One region of the Janthinobacterium sp. JF4 genome, then DNA from elsewhere that is predicted to be linked to it. Evidence: predicted binding sites of a transcription regulator. Region 1 holds the regulator's gene; each other region holds the start of a gene.
The links. The regulator FNR, encoded in region 1, switches genes on or off when oxygen is low (the NO sensors DNR and NnrR bind a similar motif). The targets are predictions, from matches to a motif close to TTGATNNNNATCAA.

Region 1 (3,127 bases):
CGTGGCCTGATACGCTACAGTACCGACCATGCGATGGAAAACAACTTCAATTCGAAGCAGATCCGCCAGCGCGCCATGCGCCCGCGCGTGCTGATCTACACGTCCATCCTGGCTCTGATCATCATCGCCGTATGTACTTCGCTGGCCCTGCGCACGCCCCTGAAAATGGACGTGATCCGCGACCGCGGTTCGATGGGACGCGAAGTGGAAGAGGGCATGATCGAAAACGTCTACCGCCTGCAGATCATGAACACCTCGGAGCAAACCCAGCATTTTAAAATCAGCGCTTCCGGCTTGCCGGGCCTGACCTTGCTGACACGCGAAGAAGTGACCTTGCAGCCGACGGAAACGCTGGGCTGGCCGATCCGCCTGCGCGCGCCGCACGGCGTCGGCGAGAAGGGCTCGAACAAGATTGCGATCGAATTGCACTCGCTGGACGACCCGTCGCTGCATGTGCGTGAAAGCGCGGTATTCATCGTGCCGCGCTAATGCAGGAAGGCCAGTCCCCGCATGGGGATTGGCCGTTTACACAGGAGAAATACCATGTCTGACAGTCTGAAACTGCAACCGCCCGCCGATCCCTGGTACAAGCATCGCTGGCCTTGGCTGCTGATGATCGGTCCCGGCCTGTCCGTGGTCGTCGGCAGCTTCATGGGCTATATCGCGTTTACGCAGCCCGATGCGCTGGTGGTGGGCGATTACTACAAGCAGGGCAAGGCGATCAACCAGGACCTGCGGCGCGACACGGTCGCCAGCGACCTGGCGATGGACACGAGCTTGTCCTACGATGTGGCGTCAGCGCGCCTGACCGGTTCCGTGCACAGCTTCGGCAAGGCCTATCAGGCGCCGTTGCAGCTGCACCTGGCGCATGCGACGCTGCCGGAAAAGGATATCAAGCTGCTGGTGCAGCCCGATGCGGCCGGCAATTTTACCGTGGCGCTGCCGATGCTCGAGCGCAGCCGCTGGCAAGTGCTGGTGGAAAACGACAAACGCGAGTGGCGCCTGTCCGGCATCTGGACCTGGCCGCTGCAGCGCAGCATCGCGCTGCATGCGGATGAAGAACTGTAAGTCTTACTTGCAGACGTCCGTGCCGGCCGTGATGGCCTTCAGTTTTGCCGGCTGCAGGATCTCGATCTCTCGGTTGGAGACGCGCAGCCAGCCTTCCTTCTTGAATTTGGACAATAACCGGCTGACGCTCTCGATAGTCAGGCCCAGGTAGTTGCCGATTTCCTCACGCGACATGCGCAGCTGGAATTTGCTGCTCGAATAGCCGCGCGCTTCATAGCGCGACGCCAGGTTGACGATGAAGGCGGCAAACCGCTGCGTCGCCTGCATATTGCCCAGCAACAGCATGACGCTTTGCTCGCGCGTGATTTCCTGGCTCATCATGCGGTGGAAATGGCGCAGCAGGGTCGGCATATTGCCCAGCAATTGTTCCAGGCTGGAAAACGGGATTTCACATACTTCGCTGTCTTCCAGCGCCACCGCATTGCAGTGGTGGCGGTCGGCGCTGATGGCATCCATGCCCAGCAGCTCACCCGCCATCTGGAAACCCGTCACCTGCTCCTCGCCGCCCGGATTGATCTGGTACGTCTTGAAGTGGCCCAGGCGGATCGCGTACAGGTTCTGGAACGAGTCGCCGATGCGGAACAGCGAGGCGCCGCGCACGATCTTGCGGCGGCGGCCGATAATCTGGTCCAGCCTGTCCATGTCGCCCACATCGAGGCCCATCGGCAGACACAATTGATGCATGCTGCAGGTCGAGCATCGCGCACGCAACGCCTCCACGTTCACGGTGGGCAAGGTGGGAGTGAGTAGCGCTTCAGTCATGTCGGTACCTTTTAGAAAATGCAATAACAAGTTTACTGCATACAGGGTTGCCATGTGCCAATTTCACTGCAATTCCGCTGAATAAACGACGTTCCGACTTTAATTATATGGCAACATCGTCAAAAGCCCATGCGGAGAGGGCCATTTGCGCGGCGCCGCTTGCCAAGTTGATGTATTGATAGGAAAATTCCTGACAGCATTATCTGCCGCCTGTGCCGCCCGGTACTGAAAAGGAAATCATGAAGCCTCTCGGCATTAAAGCAAAAGTCGCGCTGGCCACCAGCCTGACCTCGATCGCCATGATCGCGCTGGTCACCATGATCCAGGTGCAGCGCATGCGCGACGACTTCACCCGGGTACTGCTGAGCCAGCAGTCGTCCCTGATCGCGCGCACCGCTGCCGAGCTCGACGATAAGCTGGGCATGCTGCTGCAAGTCGTCGCCCTGACGGCCAAGCAGCAGCCGCCCGCATTGATAGGCCAGCCCGTCCAATTGCGCGAATATTATTCGCGCCGTTCCATGCTGGTGCTGTTCGATGACGTGCTGGTGCTCGATGCGCATGGCGCCATCGTGGCCGACATGCCCCAAGTGGCCGGGCGCATCGGCATCAACGTCGCCGAGCGCGAGTACTTCCAGACCGTGCTGCGCACGCGCCAGCCCATGATCACCGAACCGATGCTGGGCAAGGCGAGCGGCATGCCCATCGTGCAGATGGTGGCGCCCGTGCTCGGCGCCGACGGCCAGGTGGTGGGCGTGGTGATTGGCGTGCTGCGCCTGTACAAGGATAACCTGCTGGGCCGCCTGCGCTCGGAAAAGATCGGCAAGAGCGGCTATTACTTCATCGTCACGCGCAGCGCCGTGCCGCGCTACGTGCTGCATCCGGACACCAGCCGCCTGCTGCAGCCGCGCGCGCCGAACGCCAACCTGACCACCACGCAGCTGCTGAAGGACGATGGCGAAGGCAGCATGGTCAGCACCAACAGCCGCGGCATCACGGCCGTCAACAGCTTCAAGCGACTGAAATCGGTGAACTGGCTGCTGGCCGCCTCGCTGCCCCTCGAGGATGCCTTCGAACCCTTCGACGGCGTGCTGTACCGATTGGTGCTGTGGAGCGTCCTCGCCTCGCTGCTGGCCGCTGCCGTTCTGGGCTGGGTCACCGTGCGCCTGCTGTCGCCGCTGGTGCGCCTGCGCGACACCCTGCTGGCCCTGCGCACCAGCGGCAGCCGTTTCACCCCCGTGCCGGTGCAGCAGCGCGACGAGATCGGCGAACTGACGGAAGCGTTCAACGGCCTGATGGG
Region 2 (3,127 bases), on a different contig from region 1:
ACATTGAAGAGCAAGCTTCCATGTGATGGCTGCCCCACGGGACTTGAATCTCGCCTCGTGCTTACTATGAGCCAGCTTTCATAGCGGCAATGCCTCCGTCTGCCCATATCCCGCCTTCATCCGGCACGCTCCCGTGCTGTCTTATGCACACTCCTTGGCCCAATCGGTTTTTTGATGCTTCTTGCGGCACTCGACGCGTTCCTCTTCTTTTGAGAAAGAAAATTCAACGGACTGGACCTGTTTTTGATCATCTGATAAGTTGAGATAGATGCCGCGTTTTTTCCACACGACATAGGGCTTCATGTCAGCGTCGCTGAAACCCGACTCGTCGGGTTTGCCATACTTGGTAATATAGCGCTGCAGCGGGATGGATGCGTCCGGTACCCAGCGCATGTTGCTGATTTTTAAGCTGTTATCGGTGGTTTCATTGGCCAGTTTTGTCCAATACTCGAAAGTGAATATATCCTTTCTCGTGATCGTGCCTGTGGGGGCAGCTTCGATTTTCTCACTTATCTTTTCAAGCATTTTTCGTTGAAAAGGTCGCATGTCTGAAAACACCAGGTATAGCTTGCCGGGAAATCCCGGGCCTGAAAGTCGATAGAAACCGTCTGACTCCGTTACCCATGCGGCCTCCACGGATTCAATGCTTGCAGCGGGAAATTGTGCCTTGATGCTGCCCAAGGTTTGTCCGGCGGTGATGCCTTGAAAGCCTTCGGCCGACACTGCGGTACAGGCGAGTGTGAAGGAAAACAGCATTAATGCGCGCAAGGTTTTCGAACGAGAGAGCAGGCCAGCCAATATTTTTGAAGACATGGTTATTTGATTAATGAAGGGAGTTGGTAGATATGGTGCTTGTTATGATTGGTAATATTATAAGGTGCTGGCATACACGGAGCACCATTCATTCAGCAGATATTTTCAACCTTATATAAGCTACGTCAATTCGCGTCCTCGGAAAAATGCAGCTCAATGAAACCCGTCTACATCCTTGCTGAAGCCCTGGCAAAAGACCCTGCTCGCATCGCCAAAACCCAATCCCTCACCCTCGACAGTTCCAGACCCCACATGGGCCTGAAAGGCAGCCACGGCCTGTTCGCTTCCGAAGCATGGTGGAAAAGCATCGAGGCCAAGCGCGTCCAGACGCAAACCGTGACGGGCATCATCGAACGAACGTATTTCGCGGGGCAGGACAGCCGCCGTGGCGATCAAGTCAACAGCTTTACCTTGCGCCTGGCGGATGGCTCGACAGTCGACGAAAGCATCTGCACGAATCACAAGCAGGATACCGGGCTGTTCGTGCCTGGCGCCATGGTAACGATGGTCTGCGCGCTGGACGAACTCAAGGCGCAACCTGCGGCGGACGGTGGTGTCAACTATGCGCGGACCGTGCTGGAAGTGGCCATATCCGTCAGGAGCGATCTAGAGTAGGGCGCGGCGCCGTGCCGATGTTCTATTATCTGCACAAGCTTGATCCTGGACAAATTCCCCAGCGAAATTCGTTTGACCGTCCCCCACGCCAGGTCTAGAGTCATCAACAAGACCCCAACCGACCCCGGCGCCCACCCCATGGCCAAGCCTTTTCCCTTGAACCCCAAGAACCCCGAACGCATCTGCTGGGGCTGCGACAAGTATTGTCCGCCGGATGCCATGCGCTGCGGCAATGGTTCCGAACGCACGCAGCATCCGATCGAGCTGTTTGGCGAAGGCTGGAATGACTGGGGGTTGGCGGCGGCCGATAAGGAAGAGACGGAGAAAAAACCTTAACAGTGACCGCAGCGAGCGGCACAGCGACCCGCTACAATTCCTCATCGCGCCCAAGCTGAGGAACCACCATGCAAGAAAACCTGTCCCGCTGGCTGGAAAGCAGCGCTGGCGATGTCCAGTTCGTCGAGCACCCGGCCGTGCACACCATCGATGAAGCACTGATGCACGTGCCGGCCATGTCCGGCCTGATGGTGAAAAACCTGTTCGTGCGCGACGAGAAGGGGAGGCGGCATTTTCTCGTCATCGTGCCCTTCGACAAGCGCATCGACCTGGCGGCGCTGGCGCGGCTGTTGCCAGTCAGTAAGCTGAGCATGGCCTCGCCCGAACGCCTGCTGCGGCATCTGGGCATCACGCCGGGCTCCGTCAGCCTGTTTGCGCTGATCCACGACAGCGCGCAGGCGGTGGAACTGGTGCTGGACCAGGCCGTGTGGGACGCTGATTCTGTGCAAGCCCATCCCTTGCGCAACACGGCCACGGTGGCGCTGCCACATGCCACAATGGTCGATTTCCTCGCGCATACGGGACACGCGCCCCGCATTCTGAATGTGCCGGCGGCGAGCTAACAGCGTCGTTTCAATGCCCGGCCACGGGCGCGCCGCCGCTGCGCCGTCCCGGCCGGAAACCATGCGCGCTGGCCGACCAGGCGAGCGCGAACGCCAGCACGAGCAAAGCCACCATGGCCCACGGGAAGGCACCCGCGCCCCAGGTTTCCAGCAGGGTGCCGCCCACCACGCCCGCTGCCGCAATCGCCCCATTCCACGCCACCACATTCATCGACAAGGCCACGTCGGCGCCGCTGCCGGCCGTGTCGGCCAGCGCCGTTTGCAACAGCGTTGCCGCGCCGCCGAAGGACAAGCCCCAAACGGCCATGCCCAGGTAGATCACGGTGGGAATGTGCGATGCGAGGCCCAGCACGAGTGCCGTCGCGGCAAACACGGCCAGGCTGGCCAGCACGGTGGCGCGCAAGTGGCGCTCGACCAGCTTGCCCGTGATCCAGATGCCGGCCATGGCAGCGGCGCCGAAGACGAGCAGCACCAGGTCGATGCGTCCCGTCAATCCGGCAGGGGCCACGAACGGGGCGATGTAGGTGTAGAGAATATTGTGCGCCAGCATCCAGGCGATGACGACGGCCAGCACGGGCCGCACGCCCGGTGTCGTGAAGACGCGGCGCAAGGGCAAGCGCTCATGGACGGACTGGCCCGGGTAGTCCGGCACCCTTGCCAGCACCCAGGCGATGAGGATCAATGTCAGACCGGAAATGATCCAGAACGCGGCGCGCCAGCCGACGAGCGAACCGAGCAGGGTGCCCAGCGGCACGCCCAGGGACAGGGCGACGGGCGCACCCACCATGGCCAGCGCCAGG
Region 3 (3,127 bases), on a different contig from region 1:
GCCACGTGTTCGAGGAAGGCCCGGCGCAACACGTCCGATGGGGGAGCGATGCCGGCGGCGACCATGGCCTGGTCGACGGCGTCGTACGTGAACATCTCGCCCGTGTACATCCACAGCTTGTCGGCGGCAGCCTGCGTCTTGGCGTGGCTGTCCGCCGTGCCGTCGCCGAGGCGCACGATCAGGTCACCACTGCGGCGCAAGTGATAGGTCACTTCCTTGATCGACTTCTGTGCCACTTCGACGATGCGCGCATCCGTCGATTTTGTCAGCTCCAGCAACTGGAAGTAGTGCCAGCTGTCGAAGAGGAACTGGCGCATCATGGTGTCGGCGTAATTGCCGTTCGGCTGTTCCACCAGCAGGCAGTTCTTGAAGTCGTGGGCGTCGCGCAGGAAGGCGATGTCGTCCTCGTCGCGGCCCGCGTTTTCCAGTTCGGCCGCATAGCTGAACCACAAGCGCGTCTGGCCCAGCAAGTCCAGCGCCACGTTGGTCAGCGCCATGTCTTCTTCCAGCGCCGGGCCCTTGCCGCACAGCTGCGACAGCTGCTGGCTGAGGATCAGGGCGTTGTCGCCCAGGCGCAGCAGGTAGTCGACCTTTTGTTGAGTGACCTTGTCATCCATTGCAGGCGCTCCCATCACAGGTTCTTGACTTCTTCCGGCATCGGGAAGAAGGTGGGATGGCGGTACACCTTGCTGTTCGACGGTTCGAACAGGGCGCCCTTGTCGCCCGGGCTGCTGGCGACGATATCGGCCGCGCGCACGACCCAGATGCTCACGCCTTCATTGCGGCGCGTGTAGACGTCGCGCGCATGGTTGACCGCCATGGTGGCGTCGGAAGCGTGCAGGCTGCCCACATGCTTGTGCGCCAGACCGTGCTGGCTGCGGATGAAAACTTCCCACAAAGGCCATTCTTTGCTCATGTTGTTATCCCCTATCTGTCTTATGTATTTACGCTGCCGCTTTGTTAGCAGCTTGCTTGTCTGCATACGCGACCAAGGCATCGCGGAACCATTCGCCGCCTTCATACGCTTGAACGCGCGTTTGCAGGCGTTCGCGGTTGCACGGGCCATTGCCCTTCAGGACATTGTTGAATTCGGCCCAGTCGATCTCGCCGAATTCATAATGGCCCGTTTCCGCATTGAACTTCAGGTCAGGATCGGGCACGGTCAAGCCCAGGTATTCGATTTGCGGCACGGTCTGGTCGACCATGCGCTGGCGCAATTCGTCGTTCGAGAACAGCTTGATGCGCCATTGCGCCGACTGGGCACTGTTGACGGAAGCGGCGTCGGACGGGCCGAACATCATCAGCGATGGCCACCACCAGCGGTTCAAGGCATCTTGCGCCATGGCTTTCTGCTCGGGCGTACCCTTGCACAGCGACATCATGATGTCGTAGCCCTGGCGCGCATGGAACGATTCCTCCTTGCAGACGCGGATCATGGCGCGCGCATACGGACCGTAGGAGCAGCGGCACAGGGGAATCTGGTTGATGATGGCGGAGCCGTCGACCAGCCAGCCGATGGCGCCCATGTCGGCCCACGACAGGGTGGGATAGTTAAAGATGCTGGAATACTTGGCTTTGCCCGAGTGCAAGGCGGCCAGCAAGTCGTCGCGCGACACGCCCAGTGTTTCTGCGGCGCTATACAGGTACAGGCCGTGTCCGGCTTCATCCTGGATCTTCGCCAGCAGGATGGACTTGCGTTTCAGGGTCGGCGCGCGTGTGACCCAGTTACCTTCGGGCAATTGGCCGACGATTTCCGAGTGCGCGTGCTGCGAAATCTGGCGGATCAGGGTCTTGCGGTAGGCGTCCGGCATCCAGTCCTTGGCCTCGATCTTGATGCCTTCGTCGATGCGCGCCTGGAAAGCGCGCTCTTCTTGACCCATGTCGTCGATGGAACGGACGTTCTTGAGGCCGGTTTCAACCATTTGTGCGTACATGATCTGTCTCCCATGTCTTTGATTTTGCGCAGCAACGCGGTGCGATGAACAGATAATACGATACAAAAAACGATTTGCATACACTTGATATGAATCATTTTAAAAATTCGTATCTTGTGCGGCTTTTTTGTGCGTATGATATTGCTGATGAGAAAACATTGCGAAGTGCTACCAGCGCTTCCGGCAAATTATTGCCGCGCTACCCGCGCAGCCAAGTAAACTGCTGCTTTTATTGAACCGACCGCAACACGGCCAGACCGGAACCACATGAAGAACACCCGCTGCACGGCATGGATAGCCGATTTCCTGGAAAGCGACCCACCGCGCTCGAAGTCCCTGGTGATGACCATCTTTGGCGACGCCATCGTGCCGCGCGGCGGCGCCATCTGGCTGGGCAGCCTGATCGAACTGCTGGCGCCATTCGGCGTCAATGACCGGCTATTGCGCACCAGCGTGTTCCGCCTGGCGCAGGAAGGCTGGCTCAGCTCGCAGCGCGACGGCCGCCGCAGCGCCTATACGATACGGCCGGAGGCGCTGGTCCGCTTCGAGCGCGCCTATCGCCGCATCTATGCGCCGCTGGTCGTGCATTGGGATGGCAGCTGGACCCTGGTGATCGGGCCGGCCGGCAGCATCGGCGCCGCGGAGCGGGGGGCGCTACGCAAGGAATTATTGTGGGCCGGCTATGGCTTGATTTCTCCCGGCATCTTTGGCCACCCGGCCAGCAATGCGGAGGCGCTGGAAGATATCCTCGTGCGCAACGAGGTGCAGGGCAAGCTGTATGTCTGCCACACCACGGAGTTGCCGGACGTCAGCACGCGCCCTCTGCGCGACATGGTGGGCGACTGCTGGGACTTGTCGGAAGTGATGACCGGCTACGAAAAATTCATCGCCAGCTTCCAGCCACTGCTGACCTTGCTGCAAGAAGCGCCCGTGTTCGATGCGGAGCAGGCCTTCGTCATCCGCTCGCTGCTGACGCACGCCTACCGCCGCGTGCAATTGCACGACCCGCAACTACCCGTCGAACTGCTGCCCGAACCGTGGCCCGGCACGCAAGCCTATGCCCTGGCGCGCGACCTGTACCGCCTCACGTATGCGGCCGCCGAAGAACATATCCTGGCCACCCTGCGGCGCGAGGATGAACAGGCGCCGGACGTGGAGCCATGGTTTTTTGAACGTTTTGGCGGACTGAACAC
Region 4 (3,127 bases), on a different contig from region 1:
CACATGGAGCGGATCATGTTCGGCTTGAGTTCCGAATTGATGAAGTTCTGGAAGTAGGGCAGGCCGTAGCGGGCCGTCATCTCGAACAGGCGTTCCGCATTTTCGCTATGCCAGTCGAAGTCCTCGGTGATGTTATACGTCGGGATGGGGAAGGTGAAGACGCGGCCCTTGGCGTCGCCCGCCATCATGATCTCGATGTAGGCGCGGTTGATCATGTCCATCTCCGCCTGCAGCTCGCCATAGCTGAAGCCCATCTCCTGGCCGGCGATGACGGGAATCTGCTCGCGCAGGTCGTCCGGGCAGACCCAGTCGAAGGTGAGGTTGGTAAACGGCGTCTGCGTGCCCCAGCGCGATGGCACGTTGAGGTTGAAGATCAGCTCCTGCATGTACTGGCGCACGTCTTCGTAGCGCAGGCTGTCCTTGCGGATGTAGGGCGCCATGTAGGTGTCGAAGGAGCTGAACGCCTGCGCGCCGGCCCATTCGTTTTGCAGGGTGCCGAGGAAATTGACGATCTGCCCGATGGCGCTCGACATGTGTTTCGGAGGACCCGATTCGATCTTGCCCGGCACGCCATTCAAGCCTTCGTGCAGCAGGGTGCGCAGCGACCAGCCGGCGCAATAGCCGGCCAGCATGTCGAGGTCGTGGATGTGCAGCGCCGCTTCGCGGTGCGCCGCGCCCACTTCCGGCGGATACACCTGGTCCAGCCAGTAGTTGGCGATGACCTTGCCCGACACATTGAGTATCAGGCCGCCCAGCGAGTAACCCTGATTGGCGTTGGCGTTCACGCGCCAGTCGCGCCGCTCCAGGTATTCATTGATGGACGCGGCGACATCGACCTGGCCGCGTGTGGGGGAAACTGCATTTGTCGTCATGAAACCTCCAATAAACACAACATGCGGTGTTTTTATGGAGATTAATCACTAAATGTAGTGACGTCAAAGGGCGCGTGCAGTTGCGTGACGAATCCTTGATGCAGGTGAAAAAACCACCTTAGCCGGTTTTGTTCCAGCGCGTTTCGCGCAGGATCAGCCAGCTCGCGCAAAAGAACGCGGCGCCGCAGGCGGCGATGCTGGCGACGGAGGCGGGCAGCACGTGCGCCCAGATTTCCAGCGGCGAATAGGTACTCCAGCTGGCCACGCGCGCGTCGAAGGTGACGTAGTTCGCCAGCAGCCAATAGACGGCCAGCAGGCCCGTGCAGAAGGCAGCCTGACGCAGCAGCGGCATTTGGCGGCGCGCGAACACGGCCAGCAGGAATAGCAGCAGCACGCCCGGATACGCGCCCAGCACCTCCGGCGACAGCACGGAGATGGTCCCTGCGTCATAGCCATCGACCGGGCCGGCCCACTGCACTTGCAGCGCGGTGAGGAACAGGGTGAGCAGGAAAATCAGCAGCGGTTTGCGGGTCATGGCGGGCAATCGGACAGGGAGAAAAGTGGGCATTTTACAGCCAGGTCAAGCAAGTTGAACGCGCGCCAGCCATGCATGCATTCCTTCACCTGCGTCAAGGACTGGGCGGTATGGGCGGGGCTATAGTCTGCACCCTGAGCCGATACAGGACTGTGAACATCATGATGCTTGAATCAACCACCGCCACCCGCGTGGCCGGACCGCTGGAACTGGTCTGCCCCGCCGGCAGCCTGCCTGCCTTGAAAGCGGCCGTCGACAATGGCGCCGACACCGTGTACCTGGGTTTTCGCGATGCCACGAATGCGCGCAATTTCGCCGGCCTCAATTTCGACGAGAAGGCCATCGCCGAAGGCGTGCGCTACGCCCATCAATATGGACGCAAGGTGCTGCTGGCGCTGAACACCTATCCGCAGCCGCACAACTGGGCCGTGTGGCGCAGCGCCATCGACCGCGCCGCGCAGGCCGGCATCGACGCCATGATCGTGGCCGATCCTGGCCTGATGGCGTATGCAAGCGAGCACCACCCGCAGCTGCGCCTGCACCTGTCCGTGCAGGGCTCGGCCACCAATTACGAGGCCATCAATTTTTACCGCGAACACTTCGGCATCGCCCGCGCCGTGCTGCCGCGCGTGCTGTCGATGGCGCAGGTGGAGCAGCTGATCGCCAAGACGGAAGTCGAGATCGAGGTCTTTGGCTTCGGCAGCCTGTGCGTGATGGTCGAAGGGCGCTGCGCGCTGTCGTCGTATGCGACGGGCGAGGCGCCGAATACGCACGGCGTGTGCTCGCCGGCGAAATCCGTGCGCTGGCTGGAAACGCCGAACGGCCTCGAATCGCGCCTGAACGGCGTGCTGATCGACCGCTACGCGCCCGGCGAAAACGCCAGCTATCCCACCCTGTGCAAGGGGCGTTTCGAAGTCAACGACGAAGAGTATTACGCCATCGAGGAGCCGGCCAGCCTGAATACGCTGGCGCTGCTGCCGCAACTGATCGCCATGGGCGTGCGGGCCGTGAAAATCGAAGGGCGCCAGCGCAGTCCCGCCTACGTGGCGCAAGTCACGCGCGTGTGGCGCGAAGCGATCGACGCCTGCCGCGAAGGCAATGCGCGCTACGCCGTCAAGCCGGGCTGGATGGCGGCCATGGACAAGTTGGCCGAGGGCCAGCAGCACACTTTAGGTGCTTACCATAGATCTTGGAAATAGAGGATGAACATGCTGAAGCTTTCACTGGGTCCCTTGCTGTACTACTGGCCGCGCGCCACCGTTTTCGAGTTTTACCAGCAGATCGCCGGCAGCGCCGTCGATGTCGTGTACCTGGGCGAAACCGTGTGCTCGCGCCGGCATGAGGTGCGCCTGGCCGACTGGCTCGATATCGCCGACATGCTGGCCGCTGCCGGCAAAGAGGTGGTGCTGTCGACGCAGGCGCTGATCGAGGCGGGCGCGGAACTGGCGACCCTGCGCCGCATCACGGGCAATGGCCGCTACGGCGTCGAGGCCAACGACATGGGCGCCGTGCACTGCATGGAAAAGGGCACGTCCTTCGTCGCCGGCCCCCATTTGAACCTGTTCAACGGCCCCAGCCTGCAACTGCTGGCGCGCCTGGGCGCGCGGCGCTGGGTGATGCCGCTGGAAATGGGGCAGACGGCGCTGGCCGAGATGCAGCGCCAGAAACCGGAAGGGCTGGAGACGGAAGTATTCGCCTACGGCCGCATGCCGCTGGCGTT

Region 2: the regulator FNR is predicted to act here: its motif matches at 1,468-1,481, upstream of AC54AF_RS23535 (DUF3079 domain-containing protein).
Region 3: the regulator FNR is predicted to act here: its motif matches at 2,019-2,032, upstream of paaA (1,2-phenylacetyl-CoA epoxidase subunit PaaA).
Region 4: the regulator FNR is predicted to act here: its motif matches at 1,492-1,505, upstream of ubiU (ubiquinone anaerobic biosynthesis protein UbiU).

What each region holds. Positions count from the first base shown of each region.
Region 1 is NZ_JCAQAV010000012.1:64,488-67,614, forward strand. Features, by position in the region: gene ccoG (cytochrome c oxidase accessory protein CcoG) at 1-489, shown strand, start outside; gene AC54AF_RS12130 (FixH family protein) at 544-1,068, shown strand; gene fnr (fumarate/nitrate reduction transcriptional regulator Fnr) at 1,072-1,830, opposite strand; gene AC54AF_RS12140 (response regulator) at 2,070-3,127, shown strand, end outside.
Region 2 is NZ_JCAQAV010000045.1:28,111-31,237, reverse strand. Features, by position in the region: gene AC54AF_RS23550 (GNAT family N-acetyltransferase) at 1-7, shown strand, start outside; gene AC54AF_RS23545 (hypothetical protein) at 142-813, opposite strand; gene AC54AF_RS23540 (immunity protein RhsI2 family protein) at 970-1,428, shown strand; gene AC54AF_RS23535 (DUF3079 domain-containing protein) at 1,567-1,764, shown strand; gene AC54AF_RS23530 (prolyl-tRNA synthetase associated domain-containing protein) at 1,833-2,327, shown strand; gene AC54AF_RS23525 (MFS transporter) at 2,338-3,127, opposite strand, start outside.
Region 3 is NZ_JCAQAV010000003.1:190,290-193,416, reverse strand. Features, by position in the region: gene paaC (1,2-phenylacetyl-CoA epoxidase subunit PaaC) at 1-632, opposite strand, end outside; gene paaB (1,2-phenylacetyl-CoA epoxidase subunit PaaB) at 632-916, opposite strand; gene paaA (1,2-phenylacetyl-CoA epoxidase subunit PaaA) at 945-1,934, opposite strand; gene paaX (phenylacetic acid degradation operon negative regulatory protein PaaX) at 2,202-3,127, shown strand, end outside.
Region 4 is NZ_JCAQAV010000037.1:46,438-49,564, forward strand. Features, by position in the region: gene AC54AF_RS21735 (ribonucleoside triphosphate reductase) at 1-872, opposite strand, end outside; gene AC54AF_RS21740 (hypothetical protein) at 991-1,407, opposite strand; gene ubiU (ubiquinone anaerobic biosynthesis protein UbiU) at 1,569-2,606, shown strand; gene ubiV (ubiquinone anaerobic biosynthesis protein UbiV) at 2,616-3,127, shown strand, end outside.